Regions from separate parts of the Tardiphaga sp. genome, predicted to be linked through region 1. Evidence: riboswitches for the same ligand, from Rfam matches in the RefSeq annotation. Region 1 holds a riboswitch; the other holds the start of a gene.
What was found. Region 1 has a riboswitch for cobalamin ahead of ACEK02_RS31570 (DUF1636 family protein). Riboswitches for the same ligand answer to the same signal wherever they lie in the genome.

Region 1 (3,500 bases):
GGCGCCGACAAGCGGAAAGTATTTTATCGCCCGCGCCAGCCAGTCCCGCTCCGGCGCGTTGGCCGAGTGCGGCGTCGGCACCACGGTCAGAAAGCGGATCGCATTGAGCAGATGCGGATCCAGCGCCATCTAGATCTTTCCAGCCAGCACGTCATCGAGGCTGGCGACGTCGGTCAGCATGCGCGCGGCGGCGCGGACCAGCGGCACCGCCAGCAGTGCGCCGGTGCCTTCGCCGAGGCGCAGGCCGAGATCGAGCAGCGGTTTGGCGTCGAGTGCGTTGAGTACGATATCATGGCCGCGCTCGGCAGAGCGATGTGCGAACACGCAATAGTCGCGTGCCGCCGGGCAGAGCCGAACGGCGAGCAGCGCGGCAGCGGTCGAGATGAAACCGTCGATGATGACGGGGCGTCGCTGCGATGCCGCACCAAGCACGGCGCCGGCCATGCCCGCAATTTCGAGCCCGCCGAACTCGGCGAGCACATGCAGCGGCACGGTTGCGTCGCTGCGTGCAGCCGCTTTCGTGATCGCCGCGCGCTTGCGCGCCATACCCGCGTCGTCCTGCCCGGCACCAACGCCGATACAATCATCCAGAGGTGCCGGCGCGAGCCGATGAACCACCAATGCCGAGGAGGCGGTGTTGCCGATGCCCATTTCGCCAAGCGCGAGGATGTCTGCGCCGGCCTTGATCTCGCCAACGGCGATTCGGTAGCCGCGCATCAGCGCATCAATCGCCTGCGCTGAAGTCATCGCCGGCTCACGCGCGGCATTGGCCGTGCCCATGCGCACCTTGGCGTCGATCAGCTTCGGATGAACCGGCAGTTCGGCCGCAACGCCGATGTCGATCACGCGCACACCGATATTGTTGGCCGCGGCGAAAGCATTGGCTGTGGCGCGGCCGGCCAGATAGGTCATCACCATCGCAACGGTCACCGCCGACGGATATTGCGACACGCCCTCGGCGACGAGCCCGTGATCCCCAGCGAATACCAGCAGCACGGCACTGTCGCCGCGCGGTTCGCCCGGATGCCGGATCATGCCGAGCTGAAGCGCCAGATCCTCGATTCGTCCCAGTGATCGCGGCGGCTTGGCCTTGCCGTCGATGACGGCACGGATGCCTGCCGCGATCTGCGGGTCGACGGGCGCAATGGCGGGTGGCTGCCACAAGGACTGAGAATGGGCGGACATAGGGTTCCTTTTCGCGGCCTAACTGACGCAAGACGGCCTGCAAGGTCAACAGGTCCGGGCGGTCGCTTGCCGGCGCGGTTGACCCCGGCGCACCCGGCAGATAGCGTCTTTTGCGATGGTCCTTCCGCGTGGAAGGTGAATAGGGAAGCCGGTTTGAGGCCGGCGCTGCCCCCGCAACTGTAAGCGACGAGCCCGCGCTGGTGCCACTGGGAATTCCCGGGAAGGCGGCTGCAGGCTTTGACTCGCGAGCCAGGAGACCTGCCATCACGAACTGTGCTTTGGAGGCGTCGTCGGGGCGGGGTGCACCGGACGGGAGCGAACCGACGGCCATGCTGTCGGCGCGATCCAACAAAGCTCGTAGGCCCGCGAGGGCATGAACTGAGCATGTAATGGATCACGACAACGCCGACATCTCTGGCGAACAAATTTCGGTCGAACCGCCGCGACCTGTACCGGCTTGCCCCGTTGTCGTGAGCGTGTGCATCAGCTGCAAAGCCGCCGATACCGGCACGATCGTAGGCCCTGAGATGTTCGATGCCGTGAAGGCCGCGCTCGACGATGGCGATGCTGCAGTGATGGTGCGTCCCGTGCAATGCCTCAGCGTCTGCAAGCGGCCGGCAACGGTCGCGGTGACGAGCCCGGATGGCTACACGTTCCTGTTCGGTGATCTGCAGACTGACAGTGGCAGTGCGGCGCTGGTGACCTTCGTCGACTCCTATCAAAAATCCGACTACGGCCTCGTACCTTGGCGCGAGCGCGCCGAGGTGTTGCGGAAGGGCATGGTTGCGCGTGTGCCGCCATTGCGTTGGTCGCCCGAAGACGGGCGTGCGCCGAAATGACCGCCGCTACAACAACACTGGTGCTGGGCGGTGCGCGCTCGGGCAAGTCGTCTTTCGCCGAAAGGCTGGTCGATGGCATCGGCTTGACGAAGGTTTACCTGGCCACCGCAACGGCCGGCGATGACGAAATGCACGTCCGTATCGCGCAGCATCGCAGGCAGCGCGGCGAAGGCTGGATCACCGTGGAAGAACCGCTGACCCTTGTCGATGCCCTGACGCGCGAGGCCACGGTGGGGCGCGTCGTGCTGGTGGATTGCCTGACACTGTGGCTGTCCAACCTGATGTTAGCCGAGCGTGATCCGGAGATCGAAGCGAAGCGTCTGGTGCGCTTTCTCGATGTCTCGCGCTATCCGATTGTCTTCGTGTCCAACGAAGTCGGGCTCGGTCTCGTGCCGGAGACCCCGCTCGGCCGTGCCTTTCGTGATGCACAGGGCCGGCTCAACCAGATCATCGCGGCCGCCGTGCCGAATGTCGCTTTCATCGCGGCCGGGCTTCCGCTCTGGCTCAAGCGTTCCCAGGAGAATTGAATGTCCCGCGTTCCCGTCACTGTGCTCACCGGATTTCTCGGCGCCGGCAAGACCACGCTGCTGCGCTCGCTGCTGACCCAGGCCGATGGCCGTCGCATCGCGGTGATCGTCAATGAATTCGGCGATGCCGGTTTCGATGGCGGTCTCGTTGAGGAATGCGCGGCTAAAGCCTGCGCGCCCGGCGATATCGTCGAGCTCACCAATGGCTGCATCTGCTGCACCGTGGCCGATGACTTTGTGCCGACCATGGACAAGCTTCTGTCGCGCGAACGGCCTCTCGATGCCATTGTCATCGAGACATCGGGGCTCGCGCTGCCGCAGCCGCTGCTGAAGGCCTTTGCATGGCCGGCAGTGAAGACCCGCGCCACTGTCGATGGCGTCGTCACTGTCGTCGATGCGCTGGCGCTTTCTGAGGGCCGCGTCACGCTGGACGAAGATGCTGTCGCCGAGCAACGCGTCAGGGACGAAGGCATCGAGCATGACGATCCCATCGAGGAAGTGTTCGAGGATCAGCTTGCCTGCGCAGATCTCGTGGTGCTCTCGAAGAGCGATCTGGTCGCTCCGGAGAAACTTGCCGAGATCGAGGCCAAGCTTAAAGCCGTGTTGCGCCCGGGCGTGAATATCGTGCGTTCCAAGGGCGATCTCGCGCCATCGGTGCTGATCGGCCTCGACGCGGCTGCGGAGGACGACATAGCGGCCCGCGCCGGTCATCATGGCGAGGAGGAAGAACACGACCATGATGATTTCGACAGCATCGTCGTCAAACCCGCCGCCGCCACCAGCATCGACGCGATGCGCGCACGCATCAGTGACGCGCTTGGCCTCGACGGCGTGCTGCGCGTGAAGGGTCATGCGCGCATCGCCGACAAGCCCGCGCCGATCGTGGTGCAGGCCGTCGGTGCCCGCGTCGAGCTCGCTTTCGGGCGGCCGGATCTGGCGCAGGCCGAGC
Region 2 (3,500 bases), on a different contig from region 1:
AAAGGCCAGATCAATTAGAGTTGGGCCCTGCGCTCGAGCGCGTTCGATAACTGCCTCGTCTGAAAACGCGCTGGGGCAATCCCTCCAAAAGCAAACCCGGCCAGAAGGGGCCGGGTACTCGGACGCGTTGCGGCGCAATATAGGGGGAAATCGCCGAAAAACAATGCGAATCTGCCAAATGGTTAGCTCAATTTCGGGTCCAGAACGGTGGCCCAAAGGGCCACATCGGCCCGATCCCGTAGCGTAACGGTCATTTGGCCGCTCGAACCGTCGATTTTGACGTGGCCGAAGAACTGCATACCCGCGGATGGGGGCAGATTCTGCTTGCCGGGGCCCGGCGCCTTCACGAAACGGACCTCGGGACCGAAGGTATTATCCATCGCTCCGGGACCAAACGTACCGGCATGAAACGGCCCGGAAACGAACTCCCAGAATGGCTCGAAATCCTGGAACTGGGCCTTGTCGGGATTGTAATAATGCGCCGCCGTGTAATGCACATCGGCGGTCAGCCAGACCGTGTTGCGGATACCCGCCGACTTGATGAAGCGCAGGATGTCGGCGATCTCCAGCTCGCGGCCGCGCGCCGGGCCATCGCCCTGCGCGATCGCCTCCGACCCCGTGTGATTGACCGCATCATTCTCGACGACGATGCCGATCGGCATGTCGGAGGCGATGACCTTCCAGGTTGCCTTTGACGCCATCAATGCGCGCTTCAACCAGGCCATCTGCTCCGGGCCGATGAAATACGCATCGGGACCATAGGTCTCCTGCAGGTTGGGGCCGTTGGGGCCGCGATAGCTGCGCTCGTCCAGCATGAAGACGTCGAGATGCGGGCCGTAATTCAGCGTGCGATAGACGCGGCCCGGTTCGGCCGGATTGACCGAGATCGGATACATCTCGTGAAAGGCACGCGCGCCGCGCGCAGCCAGCAGCGTGATGTCGCGTTCCTTGTAAGCCGCCGGCAATTGCTTGGAGAGCGACCAGTTGTTGGTGACTTCGTGATCGTCCCACTGGCCGAAGATCGGCACCTGCGCGTTGAAGGCGCGAACATTCTCGTCGAGCAGATTGTATTTGTGCGCGGCGCGGAATTCGTCGAGCGTCTCGGCGACCTTGGCCTTTTCCGGCACGGTGATGGTGTTCTTCCAGACCGTGCCGTCAGGCAATTTCACTTCAGGCAGGATCGGGCCGTCGGCATAGATCGTATCGCCGGAATGGATCAGGAAATCCGGATTGTGCTTGCGCATGGTGGCGTAGGTGACCATGCCGCCATCCTCCGCATTGATGCCCCAGCCCTGTCCGGCGACATCGCCGCCCCACACGAAAGATACATCGCGGCGATCCGCTGGCGCGGTGCGGAAGCGGCCGGTCACGGGCTCGCCGACGATCTCCGTATGCGAAAGATCACGGAATTTGACGCGGTAGAAGATATCCTGCCCGGCCGGCAGATTGTCGAGCAGCAGCTTTGCTGTGAAATCGGTTTCGGGCAGCGCCGCCATCGGCGGCAAGGTCCGCGCATTGTTGAAGGACTCGGTGGTGGCGACTTCCACCATCATCTGCGCCGGCCGGTCGGCACGCGACCAGATCATGCCGCTATTGATCCCGACATCGCCGGACTGCACGCCATGCGACACCACCGGACGATCGGCCGCGCGGCTGAGGTAAGGCATCGCCAGAAAGCTGGCGCCTGCTGCAGCTGAGCGCGTGAGAAAACGACGGCGGGACATACGTAACGCCGAGAACTTGCAAGTCATGGCGAACTCCTGATCCTGGCTTTGACACCCATGGTGCTAGGCAGATCGCTTGACGCTGCGATGACAGGTGATGCGCAATATCAACACCTGTCGGTGCAAGTTGCGAATGACTGGCGACTGGATTGACACATTTGGAGATTTCACCTTAACGTGAACGGGACGGTTCCCTTCGGGGATCAAAAGGGAATGCGGTGAGGGGGATCCCCGATTCCGCGGCTGCCCCCGCAACTGTAAGCGGCGAGCCTGCGCCAAGAGCCACTGGGTATTCACCTGGGAAGGCGGCGACAGGCACTGACCCGCGAGCCAGGAGACCTGCCGCCAGTCGTGGTCACACGCGAGCACATTGGGCGGGGTGTCCTGGTGGAAGTCACACTGCCGCTGTGTAAGCGGCGGCGAGACTTGGTTTGCGGTGACGTGCCACGTAACCGCGAGTCCTGCAGATGACCTCCGTCTCCCATGCATCCAAGCGATGCAATGCTCTCCTTTCCTCCGTCGCACTGTCCTGCTTCCTTCTGCCCGCCGAAGGCTCGCTGCGACCTGCGCAATCGCACCACGTACTCGATCCCGTGGTAGTTCAGCCGACCGCGACGCCAACACGGGTACGCCGCACGACATCAGGCAAGCCCACGCGCGCTGCGCGCTCGCGGCAGCAGCGCAACGTTGCAGCCGACACTGGCGCGCCGGTCGCCACGCCGACAGGCCCGGTCTTCGCAGCGCCGACGCTCAACCTCACCGGCACGACATCCACTGGCAGCCGCCTTGGCCTGACGCGCCTGCAGACGCCGGCCAGCGTGGAAGTGATCTCCGCCGAGACCATGGGCGAACGCGGCCAGCAAAACATCATCGCCGCGGTGACGCAAAACGCCACCGGCTTCACCGCCCAGCCAGCGCCCGGCAATGGCAGCATCGCCTTCAACACCCGCGGCTTTAACGGCAACGGCACGGTGATGACACTGTATGACGGCACCCGCCTCTATGTCGGGTCCGGCACGCTGACCTTCCCCTATGACACCTGGTCGTCGGAGCGCATCGAAGTGCTGCACGGTCCTGCCTCGGTGATGTATGGCGAAGGCGCCATTGGCGGCGCCATCAATGTGGTCTCGAAACTGCCGCTGTGGGTGCCGCGTAATCAGGCCGAGATCTCTTTCGACACCAATATGGAACGCCGCATCGCCGTGGACAGCGGCGGCCCGGTGAGCAAGGACGTCGCCTACCGAATCACCGCCATCGGCAGCATGTCGGATGGCTGGGTCGACCGCGACCACCAGTCCAATGTCGAAGTCCACGCCGCCGTGCAGATCAAACAGACCGAAGACATCACCTGGACGATCTCAGCCGATTACGGTGACCGCAGTCCGTCGCGTTACTTCGGCACGCCGCTGATCAACGGCAAGCTCGACACGTCGTTGCGCTTCCAGAACTACAATGTCAGCGACAGCAGTATCCGCTATCAGGACAGCTGGAACCAGGTGAAAACCGAGTGGCGGGTGAGCGACGGCATCACGCTGCGCAACACCTTGTATTATCTGAACAGCCAGCGGCATTGGCGCGACGAGGAAAGCTATGTCTACAACGCCAGGACCGGCCTGATCGACCGCGGCGGCGGCAACTACATCGAAATCTTCCACGACCAGGCGCAGATCGGCGACCGTTTCGACGCCACCTTCCGCGGCCACATCTTTGGCATGGTCAACGAATTCGTCACGGGCTTCGACGTCAACAACATCTCCTTCACTCACACCAACAATT

Region 2: linked by a shared signal. The riboswitch ahead of ACEK02_RS21655 (TonB-dependent receptor) and the one ahead of ACEK02_RS31570 (DUF1636 family protein) in region 1 are both predicted to bind cobalamin.

What each region holds. Positions count from the first base shown of each region.
Region 1 is NZ_JBGMOE010000227.1:15,797-19,296, reverse strand. It holds gene cobS (adenosylcobinamide-GDP ribazoletransferase) at 1-129, opposite strand, end outside; gene cobT (nicotinate-nucleotide--dimethylbenzimidazole phosphoribosyltransferase) at 130-1,185, opposite strand; cobalamin riboswitch at 1,285-1,466, shown strand; gene ACEK02_RS31570 (DUF1636 family protein) at 1,575-2,024, shown strand; gene cobU (bifunctional adenosylcobinamide kinase/adenosylcobinamide-phosphate guanylyltransferase) at 2,021-2,551, shown strand; gene cobW (cobalamin biosynthesis protein CobW) at 2,552-3,500, shown strand, end outside.
Region 2 is NZ_JBGMOE010000161.1:255,652-259,151, reverse strand. It holds gene ACEK02_RS21660 (alkaline phosphatase) at 183-1,751, opposite strand; cobalamin riboswitch at 1,895-2,086, shown strand; gene ACEK02_RS21655 (TonB-dependent receptor) at 2,192-3,500, shown strand, end outside.